DNA from 2 places in the Micromonospora sp. DT43 genome. Region 1 is predicted to be linked to the other one. Evidence: riboswitches for the same ligand, from Rfam matches in the RefSeq annotation. Region 1 holds a riboswitch; the other holds the start of a gene.

Region 1 (9,146 bases):
TCGTGGGCGCGGTCGGTGTCCTCGGTCTGCTGCTCGTCGGCGCCGGCATCGTCGGCATCCTGCGAGCCCGTCGCCGGCCACCGACGGCGGAACCGGGCGACGGGCCGGGCTCGAATGTCGATCCCGACGACAGGCGTGGCGCCCCCCGGGACGGCGCCGTACCGGCGGCCGGAGGCCGTCCGGCCCCCGGCGTCTACGGCGGCGCGGCGGCCGGTGGCGGCGTCTACGGCGGCGGTGGCCCCGGCCGGGGTGGTGCCGCTCCCGCCGGAGGCGGCGTCTACGGCGGCGGTGCACGCCCACCCGGCGGTGAGGGCGGCGGTTACGGTCCCGCCCGTCCGGGCGGTCGCGGTGGTGCCGCTCCGGCCGGTGGCGGTGTGTACGGCGGCGGCGGAGGCCGTCCGGCGGGTGCGGGCGGCGGGGGCCGTCCGGCGGGTGCCGGCGGTCGGCCCGGCAACGGGGTGTACGGCGGTGGTGGCCAGCCCGGCGGAGGTCGGGCGGAGCCGCCACGGCGCGGCGGGCAGGAGCCGGATCCCCGGGGCCAGCGACCCGGCCGTCGGCGGGACGGCGACGTGCCCGGAGACCCGTACGGGCAGTACCCCGGTGGTGGCCGTGGCCCGCGCGGCGACCGCTACTGACACGATCGGCGCTTCATCGGTCCGGCCGAGCGGGTGAGCGCCCTAGGCCCCCACCCGCTTCGCCGGCCGGTCAGATTCTGCGGAGCACCGCCACCACCCGGCCCATGATGGTGGCGTCGTCGCCGGGGATCGGGTCGAAGGCGGGGTTCTGCGGCATCAGCCAGACGTGCCCGTCGCGGCGCCGGTAGGTCTTGACGGTGGCCTCGCCGTCGAGCATGGCGGCCACGATCTCACCCGAGTCGGCCGTCGGCTGCTGCCGGACGACCACCCAGTCGCCGTCGCAGATCGCCGCGTCGAGCATCGAGTCGCCCTTGACCTGGAGCATGAACACCTCGCCCTCACCGACCAGCTCGCGGGGGAGGGGGAAGATGTCCTCCACCGCCTGCTCGGCGAGGATCGGTCCACCGGCGGCGATCCGGCCGAGCATCGGCACGTACGCCGGGGTGGGCCGTTGGGCGCGGGACAACTCGTCGTCGATGGCCTCGCTGGGGGCCCGGACGTCCACCGCGCGGGGACGGTTGGGGTCGCGGCGCAGGAAGCCCTTCTTCTCCAGCTCCTTGAGCTGGTAGGCGACGCTCGACGGTGACACCAGGCCGACCGCCTCGCCGATCTCGCGGACGCTCGGCGGGTAGCCGTGCCGCTCCACCCACGTGCGGATGAACTCCAGGATGCGGCGCTGGCGGGCGGTCAGGTCGACAGTCGCCGGGTCGGGGAAGGCGCTGACCACCGGCGTGACCGGGCGCACTGCCGGCTGACCCGTCCGGCTGCGCGCGGCGGTGCGGCGTCGGGTGGCCGGCGGGCCCGCCTCGGTGATCTGCTGCGGGCTCTTCGGCCGGCTGGCCCGGTCCTCGGTCACGTCCGTCCTCCCTGGTCGGCGCTGGGTGCCTCGTCGGCTCGTGGTGCGTGCGGTGGTGCCATGAGTCGTGCGTCGCCGGGTGTGGTGAAGATCCATCGCGCCCGGTTGTTCCTGACCGTATAGGTGAGATCGGTCATTTTCAAACATCTGTACGACCTCTCACCGGCGTGTCGGGGTGAAAAACCCCTCCGCTCGTACGGATGTTCTGATAAATGGTACGTCGGATAGCACGCGTGTTCGAAGTCTGGCCATTTTCCGGGGTGCTCCGGCCGTGCGGCCGGTAACCCGGTGGGGTCCTCGGCGTTGGTTCTGCGGTGGAGCGGCGGGGTGCGGATGGCCGGATGGTCCGTGACGCGCCGGACACGCCGGTCAACTTGACCGGGGTTCGTCAGCGACATACGGTCAACCCCTAGATGTAGTAGTGACACGGGCGTAAGTTGCCTACAGGTTGGGTTCGACTACCGACCGCACTTCCGTAACGTCGATCACGGCGAGCGCCGCCCAAGGGTGGCAGCGCCGTGGTGAGTCGTGTCCGGGAGTGCCCGGTGTGTCCGCGGTTGATCAGAATGTGGAGGTTGGGCGATGCGGTGTCCGTACTGCCGGCACGCCGACTCCCGGGTGGTCGACTCGCGGGAGGCCGACGACGGCCAGCTCATCCGGCGGCGACGCTCCTGCCCGGAGTGCGGCAAGCGGTTCACCACCGTCGAGGAGGCGGTCCTCGCGGTCGTCAAGCGCAGCGGGGTGACCGAGCCGTTCAGCCGCACAAAGATCATCGGCGGGGTGCGCAAGGCGTGCCAGGGCCGGCCGGTGGACGACGACTCACTCGCGCTGCTCGCGCAGCGGGTGGAGGAGACCGTCCGGGCCAAGGGGGCCGCCGAGATCCCCAGTCACGAGGTGGGCCTGGCGATCCTGGGCCCACTGCGCGACCTGGACGAGATCGCCTACCTGCGGTTCGCCAGTGTCTACCGCTCCTTCGACTCGCTCGCCGACTTCGAGCGCGAGATCGAGACGTTGCGGGCCGTGGCGCGAGCCCGGGAGCAGGGCCGGGCCGACGCGGTTGAGGCCGCCGGCCGTACCAGCTGAGACTTCACGGTTTTTCAAGAGATTGGGACGCGCGGTGGGTGACCGCGCAGACGAGGGGGGCAACGGCGTGACTACTAGCCGTTCACGGAACAAGACAGGCGCGGGGCTGAAGATCGAGCGGGTGTGGACGACCGAGGGGGTCCACCCGTACGACGAGGTGTCGTGGGAGCGCCGCGACGTCGTGATGACGAACTGGCGGGACGGCTCGATCAACTTCGAGCAGCGGGGCGTGGAGTTCCCGGAGTCGTGGAGCGTCAACGCGGCCAATATCGTGACCACCAAGTACTTCCGGGGCGCGGTGGGGACCCCGGAGCGTGAGTGGTCGCTCAAGCAGTTGATCGACCGGGTGGTCACCACCTACCGCACCGCGGGTGAGGAGTACGGCTACTTCGCCAGCCCGGCCGACGCCGAGGTCTTCGCCCACGAGCTGACCTGGATGCTGCTGCACCAGGTGTTCAGCTTCAACTCGCCGGTCTGGTTCAACGTCGGCACGCCGTCGCCGCAGCAGGTAAGCGCCTGCTTCATCCTCGCCGTCGACGACTCGATGGACTCCATCCTCGACTGGTACAAGGAGGAGGGGCTGATCTTCAAGGGCGGCTCCGGCTCCGGCGTCAACCTGTCGCGGATCCGCTCGTCCCGCGAGCTGCTCTCCTCCGGGGGCAACGCCTCCGGCCCGGTCAGCTTCATGCGCGGCGCGGACGCCTCGGCCGGCACCATCAAGTCCGGTGGCGCGACCCGCCGGGCGGCCAAGATGGTCATCCTCGACGTCGACCACCCGGACATCCAGGAGTTCGTGGTCACCAAGGCGCGCGAGGAGGACAAGATCCGCGCGCTGCGTGACGCCGGGTTCGACATGGACCTCGGCGGCTCCGACATCGTCAGCGTGCAGTACCAGAACGCCAACAACTCGGTCCGGGTCTCCGACGAGTTCATGACGGCTGTGGAGAACGACGGCGGCTTCGACCTGCGGGGTCGGCTCGACGGCTCGACCATCGAGACGGTCGAGGCGAAGAAGCTGTTCCGTTCCATCGCCCAGGCCGCCTGGGAGTGCGCCGACCCGGGCCTGCAGTACGACGACACGATCAACGACTGGCACACCTGCCCGGAGACCGGGCGGATCACCGCGTCGAACCCCTGCTCGGAGTACCTGCACCTGGACAACTCCTCGTGCAACCTGGCCTCGCTCAACCTGATGAAGTTCCTCCGCGCCGACGGTGGCTTCGAGGTGGAGAAGTTCGTCAAGTCCGTCGAGTTCGTCATCACCGCGATGGACATCTCGATCTGCTTCGCGGACTTCCCGACCGACAAGATCGGTGAGACCTCCCGCGCCTACCGGCAGCTCGGCATCGGCTACGCCAACCTGGGCGCCCTGCTGATGGCCACCGGCCTGCCGTACGACTCGGACCAGGGCCGCTCGGTCGCCGCGTCGATCACGTCGCTGATGACCGGCACCGCGTACCGCCGCTCGGCCGAGCTGGCCGGCGTCGTCGGCCCGTACGACGGCTACGCCCGTAACGCCGAGCCGCACAAGCGGGTCATGCGCAAGCACGCCGCCGCCAACGACGAGATCAAGCCGACCAGCCCGGTGGCCACCGCGATCGTCCGTGAGGCGACGAAGCAGTGGACCCAGGGCAACAAGATCGGCGACAAGTTCGGCTGGCGTAACGCGCAGGCGAGCGTCCTCGCCCCGACCGGCACGATCGGCTTCATGATGGACTGCGACACGACCGGCGTGGAGCCGGACCTGGCGCTGGTCAAGTTCAAGAAGCTGGTCGGCGGCGGTTCGATGCAGATCGTCAACCAGACCGTGCCGCGCGCCCTGCGCAGCCTCGGCTACCCCGAGGAGCAGGTCGAGGCCATCGTCGAGCACATCGCCGACCACGGTCACGTGGTGGACGCTCCCGGCCTCAAGCCGGAGCACTACCCGGTGTTCGACTGCGCCATGGGGGAGCGGACCATCGCCCCGATGGGTCACGTGCGGATGATGGCGGCCATCCAGCCGTTCGTCTCCGGCGCCATCTCCAAGACGGTGAACATGCCGGAGGCGGCCACCGTCGAGGACGTCGAGAAGATCTACTTCGAGGGCTGGAAGCTCGGCCTGAAGGCGCTGGCGATCTACCGGGACAACTGCAAGGTCGGCCAGCCGCTCTCGGTGGCCAAGTCCAACAAGGCCACCGAGCCGGCCGCCGTCGAGACGGCACCGGCCGCACCGGCCGCGGTCGAGAAGGTCATCGAGTACCGGCCGGTGCGCAAGCGCCTGCCGAAGAAGCGCCCGTCCGAGACGGTCAGCTTCTCCGTCGGTGGCGCCGAGGGTTACCTGACCGCGTCGTCCTACCCGGACGACGGCCTCGGCGAGGTGTTCCTCAAGATGTCCAAGCAGGGCTCGACGCTTGCCGGTGTGATGGACGCCTTCTCGGTGGCCATCAGCATCGGCCTGCAGTACGGCGTGCCGCTGGAGACGTTCGTCAGCAAGTTCACGAACATGCGCTTCGAGCCGGCCGGTATGACCGACGACCCGGACGTGCGCATGGCGGCCTCGGTGATGGACTACATCTTCCGTCGCCTGGCGCTGGACTTCCTGCCCTACGAGCGCCGCGCCGAGCTGGGCATCTTCACCGCCGGCGAGCGGGCCGCCCAGCTGCGGGCCGAGGCCGACGCGGAGGCCACCGCCGTCACCGGTGCCGAGCTCACCGCGATGGCGTCGTCCGCGCCGGTCGAGGCTCCGGCCAAGACCGAGGCCGTCGCCCAGCCGGCCCAGGAGATGGCCGACGTGGCCGCCGCCAAGCCGGCCCCGAGCGTGGGTTCCAGCACCGAACTGCTGGAGGCCGTGATCGGCAAGGCCGCGGACGCGCCGCTCTGCTTCACCTGCGGTACGAAGATGCGCCCCGCCGGTAGCTGCTACGTCTGCGAGGGCTGCGGCTCCACAAGCGGCTGCAGCTGACGTACGCATCAGCGCTGCCCCGGCCCTCCTGCCAGGAGAGCCGGGGCAGCGCCGTTTCCGCCGTCCACATGGTCACTCGGGTTTCAGAAAGCCGGGGTATCGCGCCCGCCCGGACACCCCGACTTCAGCGAACCCGCGATCACCCACCGAGGCCGCAGCGGCTACTGGCTCGCGCGCTCGGCGGCGCGGACGGCGTTGCGGAACAGCATCGCCACCGTGGTCGGGCCGACCCCGCCGACCCGGGGCGTGATGGCGCCGGCGACCTCGGCGCACGCCTCGTCCACGTCCGGCAGGAGCCGCCGCCCGGCGTAGCGGACGCCGGCGCCGATGACGACGGCGCCCGGCTTGACGTGCTCGGGCTTGACGATCCCGGGTACGCCGGCGGCGGCGACGAGGATGTCGGCGCGGCGGGTGTAGCGGGCCCAGTCGGGCACGCCGGTGTGTACGACTGTGACGGCGGCGTTGGCCGTCGGGCGCTTCTGGGCGAGCAGCATCGCCAGGGGTCGGCCCAGGGTGGCGCCGCGACCGAGGATGACTACCTCGCGGCCGGCGACGGGGATCTCGTGGTGCGCCAGGAGGGCTTCGATGCCTGCGGGGGTGCACGGCAACGGGCCGGGCAGGCCGACGGCGAGACGTCCCATGTTCAGCGGATGCATGCCGTCGACGTCCTTGTCCGGGTCGATGGTCTGCAACGCCGCGTCGTAGTCCAGATGCCCCGGAACGGGGTACTGCACGAGCAGTCCGTGCACGGCCGGATCCGTGTTGAACGTGGCAATGGCCCGGTGCAGATCGGCCTGGGTGGCGGTGGCGGGCAGGTGCACGTGCGGGGAGTCGAAGCCGAGCGCGGCAGCCTGACGTTGCTTGATGCCGATGTAGCCGGCGCTGGCGTCGTCGTCGCCCACCAGGATGGTGGCGAGGCTCGGTGTGATCCCGCGGCCGCGGAGGCGCGTGGCCGCGGCCGCGACCTCGGCGAAAATGGCGTCGGCGACGGGTGCGCCCGGCAGGAGCCGAGCCTCGCCGGGTGTGGTGTGCGTCTCTAGAGATTCGCTGGTCGTGGTCATGATTGCCCCTCGACGCGGGCGCCCAGGCGGTCGACGTCCGCGAGAGGCTCCCCGATGGTTCCAACCATCCCCGTGCCGCCAGTCGCCGGTGCTCCGATGATGCCCCATCGGCGAGGCGGTCGCCCAGCGGGGGACGCGCGGCGGGGATCACCTGCCACGCTCGCGCCGTGAGCCGTTCCCTCGGCCGGGGGACGATGCGGCACGAAGCTCCCACCACGGCGGGATCCCGACGGCCGACACCCGGGAGAGGATCGCCGGGTCGGAGTCAAAGCCGGAGCCGGATGGGGCGTAGCGGCGGAGGGCGGGGCCAGTGACGGATGCACAGGTCGGCGTGACGGTGGCGGCCGTGCCGCCCGAGCGGGACATCGGCGCGGGGTGGAGCGCCGCCCGCAAGGTCGCTGGCTACTCGGCGGCGTCGGCCATGTCCCTGTACCTGCTCGTCAAGGTCGTCTGGATCGCTGTCGCGCTGCACCGTCGGGCTGGCGCTGGCCCAGGACTGGGGCAGGCGGATTCCCCGCGCGACCGCTGATCTTCTTCGCCTGGGTGGCGGGTGGCTTCCTGGTGCCGATGCTTCCGTACCTGGTGGTCAGCGGTGTTCTCGCGGCGCTGGAAGGTGGCGGGTCCGTCGACGGTGGCAGTCAGGCGCCGGCCTGGGAGGGTCTCATCGGAGTCGGCTTCCTGATGCTGTCCGTCGTCCCGGCCCGAAGGCCTGTCGCCGTTGGGCGGTATACCTGAGGGTCATAAGTATGACTCTCCGGTATAGGAGTCAACGTGATGAAGGCCGCCGGTGGCACCGGGGCCGCGGGGCTGAAAAGCCGGCGCGATGTTGCGAGCATCGGGGCATGACAACCAGCGAGGCGTACGTCGAGTTCGGTAACCGCGAGGCGCACGGCGTCTCACCGACGTACGAGCGGCTGTCCCAGGCCGTCGCCCACGACGGCGACCTGCTCGCCCTGCTCGACACGCTCCCGCCCGGCAAGCGACAACCCAACCTGCTGTTCGGCGTCGTGCGCTGGCTGGGCGGGCCGGTCGACGACCCGGTCGCCTTTCACGACTACACGGTGGCGCACTGGCCGGTCATCGAGACGGAGTTGCGAAGAAGGGCAACCCAGACGAACGAGGCCGGCCGGTGCGCGGTCCTGCTGCCAGTGCTCGCCGGGTTGCCGCAGCCCCTCGCCCTGCTGGAGGTCGGCGCGTCGGCGGGCCTCTGCCTCTATCCCGACCGGTACGCCTACCGCTACGGCGAGCACGAGGTCGGCGAAGGCACGCCGATCCTGGAGTGCGCGGCCAGCGGGGTGGTGCCGCCGGCGCGCGTACCCCAGGTGGTGTGGCGGGCCGGCCTGGACCTGAACCCGCTCGACGTGACCGACCCCGGCGACGTGTCCTGGCTGGACGCCCTGATCTGGCCGGAGCACGCGCACCGGCGGGCCCGGCTGCGCGCCGCGGCGGCGATCGCCGCGGCCGACCCGCCGCTGCTGGTCCGCGGTGACCTGGTGGACGACCTGGCGGCGCTTGCCGCGCGGGCGCCGGCGGACGCGACGCTTGTCGTCTTCCACACGTCGGTGCTCTACCAGGTGCCCGTCGCGCGCCGGGAGGCGTTCGTCCGGCTGGTGCGTGAGCTGCCGGGGCACTGGATCGCCAACGAGGCCCCGGAGGTGCTGCCCTACGACGGGCTGCCCGACCCGCCGGACGCGGCGCTGCACAACGTCCTCGCGCTCGACGGCAAGCCGCTGGCCTGGGCTCGGGGCCACGGTCAGGCGATGACCTGGTTCGGCTGAGATCAGGCCCTCGCCGGCAGCCGGGAGCGCAGCGCGCGACTGAACCAGTCCACCGCCGGCGTCACCCCGCCACCCGTCGCCCAACCGTTGAGCACCGACAGCAGGTCGAGGTAGCGGTCCCGGCGGCTGTCGTTCGCCAGGGTCAGCCGGTCCAGCAGCCGACGGCGCAGGTCGGCGTCGTCGGGGAGGTTGTGCAGTCGCGCGTACCGGCTGGTGACGGCCGCGACCACCGGCTCGGCCTCCGGGCCGGTCGGATCCAGACCGGCGGCCAGGGCGTCGACCACCCCGTCCCGGACGATCGCGACGGCGTCCGGGCGGGGCGGCCCGGGTACGTCGTGGTCGGCGGCGTGCTGCCGCGCCAGCCGCCGCATGCTCGCCCGGAAGGTGGCGTCCCGGCACAGCTCGGCCAGCTCCAGCCACGCCTGCACCTGCTCGGTGGTCGGGTCGTCGGGCAGCTCCGGCGTCATCGAGACGATCACCCCCGGGTACGTCGGCGGGTCGCCCGTGAAGACGCTGTCCAGGAAGTCGTCCACCAGTTGCTTCCGTTCCCGGGCGCTGAGTTGGGCCAGTCGGTGCAGGTCGTCCACCTCCGCCGGGCCCGACCCGCGTCGCGCCGCCACCGTGAGCACCGCCCGGCGCAGCCGCAGCACCCGAATCTGCACGGCCAGCGCCTCGGCGTGCGCCGCGGCCACCTCGTGCAGGGGCACCTCCTGGTCCACCACCCGCCGGATGGACGCCAGGTCCACGCCCAGGTCGCGCAGCGTCCGGACCAGTTCCAGTCGGGCGACGGCG
Region 2 (9,146 bases), on a different contig from region 1:
GTCACCCACCACGTCGAGGAGGAAGAGGAGGAGTGGTTCCCGAAGGTCCGCGAGGCGTTGGGACGTAAGCAGCTCCAGGAGATCGGCGAGAAGATGATCGCGCTGCGCGCGGACGCGCCGCGTACCCCCACCCAGCCGAAGGCGATCAAGAAGGCACGCGACGCGGTGACGGCCTGAGCCCACCACCGCCTGACGAGGGGCCCGGCGCGATGCCGGGCCCCTCGTCGCGTACCGCGGATCAGTCGCCCGAGCCCGGCTCGGCCATCCGACGGTGCTGCTCGGCCTTGAGCTTGTCCGGGATGATCTTCCCGGCGGCCGTCTGCACCTTGTTCACCAGCGAGCCGGCGGTGACGGTCTGGTCACCCTTCATCAGCGCGGCGAAGCCCTGCGCGGCGACCTCGGCCGGGTCGTCCTTCTTCCCGGAGCCCACCCGGGTGTCCTGCATCTCGGCCCGCTCGAAGAACGCGGTGTCGGTCGGGCCGGGCATCAGCGCGGTCACCGTGACGCCGGTGTCCTTCAGTTCGTTGCGTAGCGCCTCGGCGAAGGACTGCACGAACGACTTCGACGCGTTGTAGACCGCCTGGAACGGTCCCGGCATGGTGGAGGCGATCGACGAGGTGAACAGCACCCGGCCCGCGCCCCGCTCGACCATGCCGGGCAGCAGTCGCTTGGCCAGGTGCACGGTCGACCGCACGTTGAGATCGACGATCTCCAACTCGTCGCGCAGGTTGGTGCCGCCGACGAACGCGCCGCCGGCTCCCCGACCGGCGTTGAGCGCCAGCGCGTCCAGGGGACGTCCGGTCCTGGCGACCGCGCTCACCAGCTCCTCGACGCCCTGCTCGGTGGACAGGTCGACGCGGACCGGCTGGATCTGGGCACCGCCGTCGCGGCGCATCTTGTCGGCGGCCGCGGCGATGCCGTCGTCCTCGGCGGCGACGACCAGGTCGAAGCCGTGCTCGGCGAACTGCACGGCCAACTCGTAGCCGATTCCGCTGGACGCACCGGTGACAAGTGCGAGCGGACGGCCGGTGGTCGGTGTGGTCATGGTTGTCGACTCCTCTCCTACGGGTGCGGCAGACCTCTCTGAAGTGCCCTCCCACGGGCGGTCCAACCACCTCGGCGTGTCACGTCGGTAGGTCGGCCGGGTCCGCCCCGGCCGACCCCGGTAGGATCGGCGCGGGCCGTTACTGGCGCGTGGGGATGGATAACCATCGGGGAGCGGCCCCGTCACACGGACGTTTGCCGAGCGCCTGGGCCTTCCCGCACGTCTGTTGGAGGTCGCATGTCGCACAACGCCGAATCCACCGCATTCCGGAGCGCCCTCGAGGTGATCCGGGCTGTCGAGCCGCGGGTGGCCGACGCCATCGGCGCCGAGCTGACCGACCAGCGGGAGTCGCTCAAGCTCATCGCCAGCGAGAACTACGCCTCCCCGGCGACCCTGCTGGCCATGGGCAACTGGTTCAGCGACAAGTACGCCGAGGGCACGGTGGGGCGTCGCTTCTACGCCGGCTGCCAGAACGTCGACACCGTCGAGGCCCTCGCCGCCGAGCACGCCCGTGAGCTGTTCGGCGCGGCGCACGCGTACGTGCAGCCGCACTCGGGTATCGACGCCAACCTGGTCGCCTTCTGGGCGGTGCTCGCCGACCGGGTGGAGTCCCCCGCGCTGAAGAAGGCCCAGGTCCGCCAGGTCAACGACCTCAGCGAGGCCGACTGGTTCGCGCTGCGCCGCGAGCTGGGCAACCAGCGGATGCTCGGCATGTCGCTGGACGCCGGTGGTCACCTCACGCACGGTTTCCGGCCGAACATCTCCGGCAAGATGTTCGACCAGCGCAGCTACGGCACCGACCCGGCGACCGGCCTGATCGACTACGACCGGGTGGCCGAGGCGGCCCGCGAGTTCAAGCCTCTGATCCTGGTCGGCGGCTACTCGGCGTACCCCCGGAAGGTGAACTTCCGGATCCTGCGGGAGATCGCCGACTCGGTCGGGGCCACCTTCATGGTCGACATGGCGCACTTCGCCGGCCTGGTGGCCGGCAAGGTCTTCACCGGCGACTTCGATCCGGTGCCGCACGCGCACATCGTCACCACCACCACCCACAAGTCGCTGCGCGGCCCGCGCGGCGGCATGGTGCTCTGCCAGCCGGAGCTGGCCGACCAGGTGGACCGGGGCTGCCCGATGGTGCTCGGTGGTCCGCTGCCGCACGTGATGGCCGCCAAGGCGGTCGCCCTCGCGGAGGCCCGCCGCCCCGACTTCGCCGACTACGCCCAGCGGATCGTCGACAACGCGCAGGCCCTCGCGGAGGGGCTGCTGCGCCGCGGCGCGAAGCTGGTCACCGGCGGCACCGACAACCACCTGGTGCTTATCGACGTGTCCGGCTACGGGCTCACCGGCCGGCAGGCCGAGCAGGCCCTGCTGGACTCGGGCATCGTCACCAACCGCAACTCGGTCCCGCAGGACCCGAACGGCGCCTGGTACACGTCGGGCATCCGGATCGGCACGCCGGCACTGACCACCCGGGGGCTGGGCACCGCCGAGATGGACCAGACCGCGGAGCTGATCCACACCGTGCTGACCCAGACCACCGCCGGCGCCAACGCCGACGGCACCCCGTCCAAGGCGAAGTACACGCTCGACGCCGACCTGGCCGACAAGATCGCCCGCCAGGCCACCGACCTGCTGGCCCCGTACCCGCTCTACCCGGCCATCGACCTGGCCTGACTGTCGCGCCGGCCGAGCGGTCGGCGGCACTCGCCCCAACGAGCGGTATACCGCGGCGTCATAACTATGACTCCGCGGTATACCGCTCACCGTTGTGACCGCCCCGGCGGGCGGCCGGGGGTCAGTTCAGGGGACGCTTGAGGTGATAGCGGTGGACCTCGGTGCTGCCCTGCACGTTGTTCACGTCCTCGGCGGCCGAGACCAGCTCCCAGCCCTCCCGGCCGGCCCGGTTGAGGTGCGCGATGGCCGTGTCGCCGTAGGCGGTGATGTCCTTACGCGATCCGTCCGGCCCGTACCAGACGAACGAGACTGTGAAATTGCGGCCCTGTCCCTGATAGCGGCGGACGAGCAAGGCGTACTCCCAGGCAACCATGCGGCCCATTATGACCGTCCACGCAGGAGCTCGTCGGTGATGAGGGCGGCGAGCCGGTCCAACCCCGTGTCGATCTGCTCGGGTGTCACCGCGCTCACCGACAACCGCAGCGCGCACACCGGCGCCGTGTCGTCGTAGAAGTGCGCCATGGGCGTCCAGAGCACGCCGTAGTCCCGCGCCGAGCGGTCGAGCAGCGCGTCGTCGACAGCGAACGGCACGGTCACCACCACGAAGAACCCCCCGGCCGGCACCGTCCACCGCACCGCCGCCGGCCGGCCGGGCGAATCCGGGAAACGCCGGGCCAGCCCGGCGACGAGATGACGCAGATTGCGGGCGTACGCGGCCCGCTCCCGGGTGTTCGCGGGCACCAGGCTGCACCCGTGCTCCAGCAGCCGCCCGCCGATCACCGCCTGGGCGATAGGCGAGGTGTTCACCGTGACCATGCTCTTGATCATGGCGAGCTGGTCGGCGAGCGGGCCGACCCGACCGTCCGGCCCGGCCACCCGCTGGTCGGCGATCACGTAACCGACCCGCGCGCCGGGCAGCACGGTCTTGGCGAACGAACCGAGGTAGACCACCCGACGGTCGGTGTCCAGCGCCTTGAGGGTGGGCGGACGCGGCCCGTCCTCGACGGGAAACAGCCCGTACGGATTGTCCTCCAACAGCAGCAGGTCCTCCTCGGCGGCCAGCGCCAACAGCCGCCGTCGGTCGGCGACGTCGATGCTGACCCCGGACGGGTTGGCGAAGTCGGGCAGCACGTAGCAGGCGCGCGGCCGGCGGCCCTCCGCCCGGGCCCGGCGTACCTGTGCCCGCAGGTCATCCAGGTCCACCCCGGACGGCCCACCCGCGACCGGCCACACCGGCAGGTCCACCAGCCGGGCCGCCCCGGTCAGCCCGACGTAGGTCGGGGCGACCGCCAGCAGCACGTCCGCCGGACTGGCCCGCAACGCCCGCAGCACCAGGAACATCGCCTCCTGGCAGCCGACGGTCACCACGACGGTCTCCGGGTCGACGGTGATCCCCTCGTCGACAGCGAGGTTGCGGGCGACGAGGTGGTGCACGATGCCCTTGGTCCGGCCGTACTGCAGCAGCAGCCGTCGGGCCTGCTCGGGCGTGTGACCCCGCTCGTCGACGAGGTGCCTGTGGAACGTGTCCAGGTGCCGGTGCACCGCCGCGACGTCGAAGAACTCCTCGTACGGGCGTCCGGCCGCGAGCGACACCGCCGCCGGATAGCGTTCGGACACCTCGTTGAGGAAGTTCATCGAGGTCAGCGCCGGGTCACCAAGCGCGGGGTGCAGGTCGGCGACGCTCAGGTCGGCAGGCTCGGTCGCGGCCACCGCTCAGCCCACCCCGAGCGTCCGCAGCTCGGCCGCCCCCGCCGGGTCGGCGCAACCGGCCAGGGTCAGGGCGTCGCGCACCTCGGCGGCGAGCACCGCCAACGCGTCCTGCGCGCCGCGCCGCCCGCCGACGGCCAGCGCCCAGAGCAGCGGACGACCCACCAGGACACCCGCCGCGCCCAACGCCAGCGCCCGCAGCACGTCGGTGCCCCCACGGATGCCGCTGTCCAGCAGCACCTGAGCGCCGTCGCCGACGGCGTCGACGACCTCCGGCAGCATGGTGACGCTCGCCGGCGCCCCGTCCAACTGCCGGCCGCCGTGGTTGGACACCACCACCGCGTCCGCCCCGATCCGTACCGCCTCGATCGCGTCGCGGGGATCCAGCAGCCCCTTGACGACGAGCGGCAGGTCGACGTGCTCCCGCAACCAGGCCAGGTCCGCCCAGCGCAGGGCCGACTCGAACGACGCCTCGGTGTGCGCGGCGATCCCGGACACGCCGGGGGCGCCGGTGTGCGCCAACGCGTCCCGGCCGTGCGGCAGGTTCGCGGCGACCACGTCGGCCGGGAGGCGGAACGCGTTGCGCAGGTCACGCGGGCGTCGACCGAGCACCGGAACGTCCACGGTGACCACCAGCGCGTGGCAGCCCGCCGCGACGACCCGGTTCAGCAGGTCGCGGACCAGCGCCCGCTCGCGCAGCCAGTAGAGCTGGAACCAGACCTCCGCGCCGGCCCCGGTGATCTCTTCGATCGGCGTACTGCTCAACGTGCTCGCCACATACGGCACGCCGGCCGCGCCGGCCGCCGCCGCGAGGCCCACTTCCCCGTCCGGGTGTACGAGCCGCTGGTACGCCATGGGGGCCACCCCGACGGGCATCGCGTACGGCCGGCCGAGCAGTCGGGCGCCGAGATCCACGTCGTGCCCCCCGCGCAGCACCCGGGGCAGCACGGCGACCCGGTCCAGCGCGGCCCGGTTGGCGGCCAGGGTCACCTCGGCCGCGCTGCCGCCGGCGACGTAGTCCCACACGTCCGGGGCCAGCACGGCCCGCGCCCGCTGCCCGTAGTCGGCGAACGTCACCGCAGGCGCCCCGGTCGGCAGGTCGGCCAGCACCGGCTCAGCCACCGCGCACCCCCGCGTCGGCCGGACCGACGTCGGCCGGACCAGCGACGGCCGGGCCGTTGTCCGCCTGGCCGGCGGCTGGTTCGTCGCGTTGCGGCGGGAGCCCGAAGCGTTCCCGCAGGAACGCCGCCGCGACCGCCTGCGCCCGCCTGCCGTCGGTGAACACGCCGGGCATGGCGAAGAACCCGTGGATCATCTGCGGATAGTGGTCGAGGCGGGTGGGCACACCGGCGTCGCGCAGCCGCTGCGCGTAGCGCTGCCCCTCGGCGCACAGCGGGTCCAACTCGGCGGTGACCACGAGCGCCGGAGGCAGGCCGGCCAGGTCGTCGGCGAGCAGTGGCGACGCCAGCGGGTCCCGAGAGTGCTCCGGGTCGGCCAGGTAGTGCGTGCGGTACCAGGCCACCGACCGGCGGTTGAACAGCGCCGGGTCGTCGTCGACCGGGCCGGACGGCTCGCCGCTGACGTCGGTGTTCGGATAGACCAGCAGCTGCGCCACGAGCGCGGGCCCGCCGGAGCGGCAGAGCAGGCTCACCGCCGCGGCGAGGTTCCCGCCCGCGCTGTCCCCGCCCACCGCCAGCCGGGTCGGGTCCACGCCGAACAGGTGGGCGTTCGCGGCGATCCACACGGTGGCGGCGTGGCAGTCGTGCACCGCCGCGGGGAAGGGGTGCTCCGGGGCCAGTCGGTAGCCGACGGTCACCACCTGGCATCCCACCGCGTTGGCCAGTCGTCGGCAGATGCCGTCGGCGGTGTCGATGCTGCCGAGCGTCCACCCGCCGCCGAAGAAGTACAGCAGGGTGGGCAGCGGCCCCGGCCCGGCCGGCCGGTACAGCCGGATCGGCAGGTCCCCGCCGGGGCCGGGGATGCGCTCGTCGCGTACCTCGGCGACCTGCTCGACCGCGCCGCCGCCGGCGCGGATCGCGGCCAGGTCCGCGGCGCGCGCCTCGGTGAGGGTCTGCGTGTACAGCGGCGGCGTGCCGGCCGCGGCGCGGGCGGCCCGGTAGGCCGCCACCTCCGGGTGCAGGGCCATGCGGGTCTCCTATCCGCCGGTGCTGACCAGCAGTTTGTCGATGCCGCGCAGGAAGAGACTGCCGCTGTACGTCGGGGACTCGGTGACCGCGAGCCGGGGGAACCGGGCGAACAGGCGGGGCAGCGCGAGGCGGCCCTCCAGCCGGGACACCGCCGCGCCGAGGCAGAAGTGCAGGCCCACCCCGAAGGCCAGCGACGGCGGCCCGGGGCGGGTGGGGTCGAAGGCGTCCGGATCGGGAAACCGCGCCGGGTCCCGGTTGGCGGCCCCGACGATGATGAGCACGTTGTCGTCGCGGGCGACAGGCACGCCGGCCAGTACGGTGTCCTCCGGCGCCGCCCGGGCGAGGAAGTGCACAGGGCTCTGCAGGCGCAGCACCTCGTCGACGCAGCCCCGGGCGAGGTCGTCGTCGGTGGGCAGCGCGGTGACCGCCCCCGGGTGGTCCAGCAGCAGGGGCAGGCCGTTGCTGAACATGTAGACGGTGGTGACGAAGCTGGCGTTGAACAGGACGATCAGGTTGCTGATCAGCTCCTCCTCGGTCAGCTCCACCTCGCCCGAGCCGACCGCCTCCACCAGGCCGCTGATCAGATCCTCGCCGGGCGTGCGGCGGCGGTGGGCCAGCAACTCCCGGTAGAACGCCCGCAGCTCCTGCGCCGCGGTGTTCGCGGCGGCCAGCCGCTGCGGGGTCTTCCCGGCCACGTCGAGGAACTCGTCGATGCGCTCCACCCGGTCCCGGTACCAGGGCAGCTCCGCCGCCGGGATGCCGATGAACTCCGCCATCACCAGGGCGGGAATGGGGTACGCGAAGTCGGCCACGAAGTCGACGACACCGTCACCGGCGTCGGCCATCCGGTCCAGCAGCTCGTCGACGACCCGCACGATCACCGGCTCCAACGCGCCGAGGCGGCGCGGGGTGAAGGTACGGGAGAACACGTGCCGCATCCGGGTGTGATCAGGCGGGTTGATGAACATCATCGAGGTCTGGAAGGTGCGCAGGATCTCGTGGTCCTCCCAGCCCGGCGGGGGCTGTTTGGTCCACTGCGGATCGCGCAGCAGCCCGTCGATCAGGTCGTAGCCGACAGCCACCGCCGACACCGTGCGGTGCTCGGCGCGCGGCGGCACGGCGCTGACCGGCCCCAGCCGGTGCAGTTCGGCGTACCACGGGTACGGATTCTGGCGGCCCTCTTCGCTGTACAGGCCGGTGAGCAGGTCCTGCGCCGTCACGACGTTCTCCTCCCCAGGATGTCGGCGCCCGGGGGCGGCGGGATCGGCCGCCGCCCCCGGGCCGGTGTCACAGGCCGAGCAACCGCAACGGCACGGCGTCGGCCATCGCCTGGTTGCCGGCGTCGTTCGGGTGGATGTGGTCCCCCGAGTCGTACGCGGGCAGCAACTGGCTGGGCCGGGCCGGGTCGCGCAGCACCCGGTCGAAGTCGAGCAGCCCGTCGAACTCCCGGCTGCCCCGCAGGTACGCGTTCACCGCCTGCCGGGTGGCCTCCTTCTCCGGCGTCCACACACCCGGGGCGCCGTGCCCCTCGTACGGGGTCAGCGTGGCCGCCAGGCTGGTCAGCCCGCGCTGCTGGAGCTGCTGGTTGATCTGCCGGAGGGTGGCGATGATCGCCTCCGGCGAGTCGTTGGACATCCAGATGTCGTTGATGCCCAGGTGCGTGACGACCGTGCGGACCCCGGTCTGGCCAAAGACGTCCTCGTTGAGGCGGGCCGCGGCGTTCGGGCCGAGCTGGAAGTAGCCGGGGTAGTCGCCCGCGCCCGGCTCGGTGCCCTCGTGGTTGAGGCGGTTACCGGCCAGGCTCAGGTTGAGCACACCGGGGGTGCGCCGGTCCGGCCGGTCGGCGAGCAGCCGGTCGGAGAGCAGGTCGGGCCAGCGCCGGTTGGCGTTGACAGTGCTGCCGTTGCCGTCGCCGATGGAGTCGCTGAGCACCACAAGCGCACCGGGGCTGGCCTTACGCTGCACGTCCACACCGGACAGGAAGAACCAGCAGCAGGCGGGTCGGATGGTGAACCCGGTGCCGTCGGCGGCCCCGGTCAGGTCACCGGCGCCGATGAAGTTGGTCTGCTGGGACTGCCCGTGGAAGGTGGTCGGCCCGGTCGGTGTCGGGAAGTGCAGGGTGACCACCAGGTCGGTGTCGTCCGCGACGGTGAAGGTCAGCGGGTCGCTGAGCAGCTCGGCGCCCCGGTTCATGGTGGCCGAGGCGGCGCCGGTGAACGTCAGCGCGCGCAGCGAGGCCGGGTCGATGTCGGAGACGTCGTCGACGGTAGCGGTGTTCGGCCGGGCCACGGTGGCACGACCCACCCGGACCGCCTGCTCGCCGTAGAGGTTGCTCAGCCGTACGCGCACCGCCGGGCCGCCCACCGAGACGTGCACGACCATCCGGACGCTCTGGTCGTTCAGGCCGGTGTTTGTCAACCCGACCGAGTTGCCCCGGGTCACCGCGGCGGCCCAACTGCCCGCCCACTCGCCCCGGTCCGGCCGGGCGGCGACGGTCGGGGATCCGCCGGCGCTGGCGACGACGGCGGGTGTGGCCGTGACCAGCAGCGCCGCGGTCGCGGCGACGACATGCC

What was found. Region 1 has a riboswitch for ZMP and ZTP ahead of ACLQ26_RS21690 (bifunctional 5,10-methylenetetrahydrofolate dehydrogenase/5,10-methenyltetrahydrofolate cyclohydrolase). Riboswitches for the same ligand answer to the same signal wherever they lie in the genome.
Region 2: another riboswitch for ZMP and ZTP. It lies ahead of ACLQ26_RS31560 (glycine hydroxymethyltransferase); the one in region 1 lies ahead of ACLQ26_RS21690 (bifunctional 5,10-methylenetetrahydrofolate dehydrogenase/5,10-methenyltetrahydrofolate cyclohydrolase).

Annotation. Positions count from the first base shown of each region.
Region 1 covers NZ_JBNCKR010000009.1:135,558-144,703, reverse strand. The annotation lists gene ACLQ26_RS21710 (hypothetical protein) at 1-635, shown strand, start outside; gene lexA (transcriptional repressor LexA) at 706-1,491, opposite strand; gene nrdR (transcriptional regulator NrdR) at 2,074-2,574, shown strand; gene ACLQ26_RS21695 (vitamin B12-dependent ribonucleotide reductase) at 2,609-5,515, shown strand; gene ACLQ26_RS21690 (bifunctional 5,10-methylenetetrahydrofolate dehydrogenase/5,10-methenyltetrahydrofolate cyclohydrolase) at 5,677-6,576, opposite strand; ZMP/ZTP riboswitch at 6,590-6,672, opposite strand; gene ACLQ26_RS21685 (hypothetical protein) at 6,887-7,105, shown strand; gene ACLQ26_RS21680 (DUF2332 domain-containing protein) at 7,419-8,354, shown strand; gene ACLQ26_RS21675 (MerR family transcriptional regulator) at 8,357-9,146, opposite strand, start outside.
Region 2 covers NZ_JBNCKR010000021.1:87,406-96,551, forward strand. The annotation lists partial or broken gene ACLQ26_RS31550 (hemerythrin domain-containing protein) at 1-177, shown strand, start outside; gene ACLQ26_RS31555 (SDR family NAD(P)-dependent oxidoreductase) at 239-1,045, opposite strand; ZMP/ZTP riboswitch at 1,174-1,263, shown strand; gene ACLQ26_RS31560 (glycine hydroxymethyltransferase) at 1,283-2,719, shown strand; gene ACLQ26_RS31565 (hypothetical protein) at 2,841-3,101, opposite strand; gene ACLQ26_RS31570 (PLP-dependent aminotransferase family protein) at 3,101-4,429, opposite strand; gene ACLQ26_RS31575 (alpha-hydroxy acid oxidase) at 4,433-5,533, opposite strand; partial or broken gene ACLQ26_RS31580 (alpha/beta hydrolase) at 5,652-6,572, opposite strand; gene ACLQ26_RS31585 (cytochrome P450) at 6,582-7,793, opposite strand; gene ACLQ26_RS31590 (SGNH/GDSL hydrolase family protein) at 7,861-9,146, opposite strand, start outside.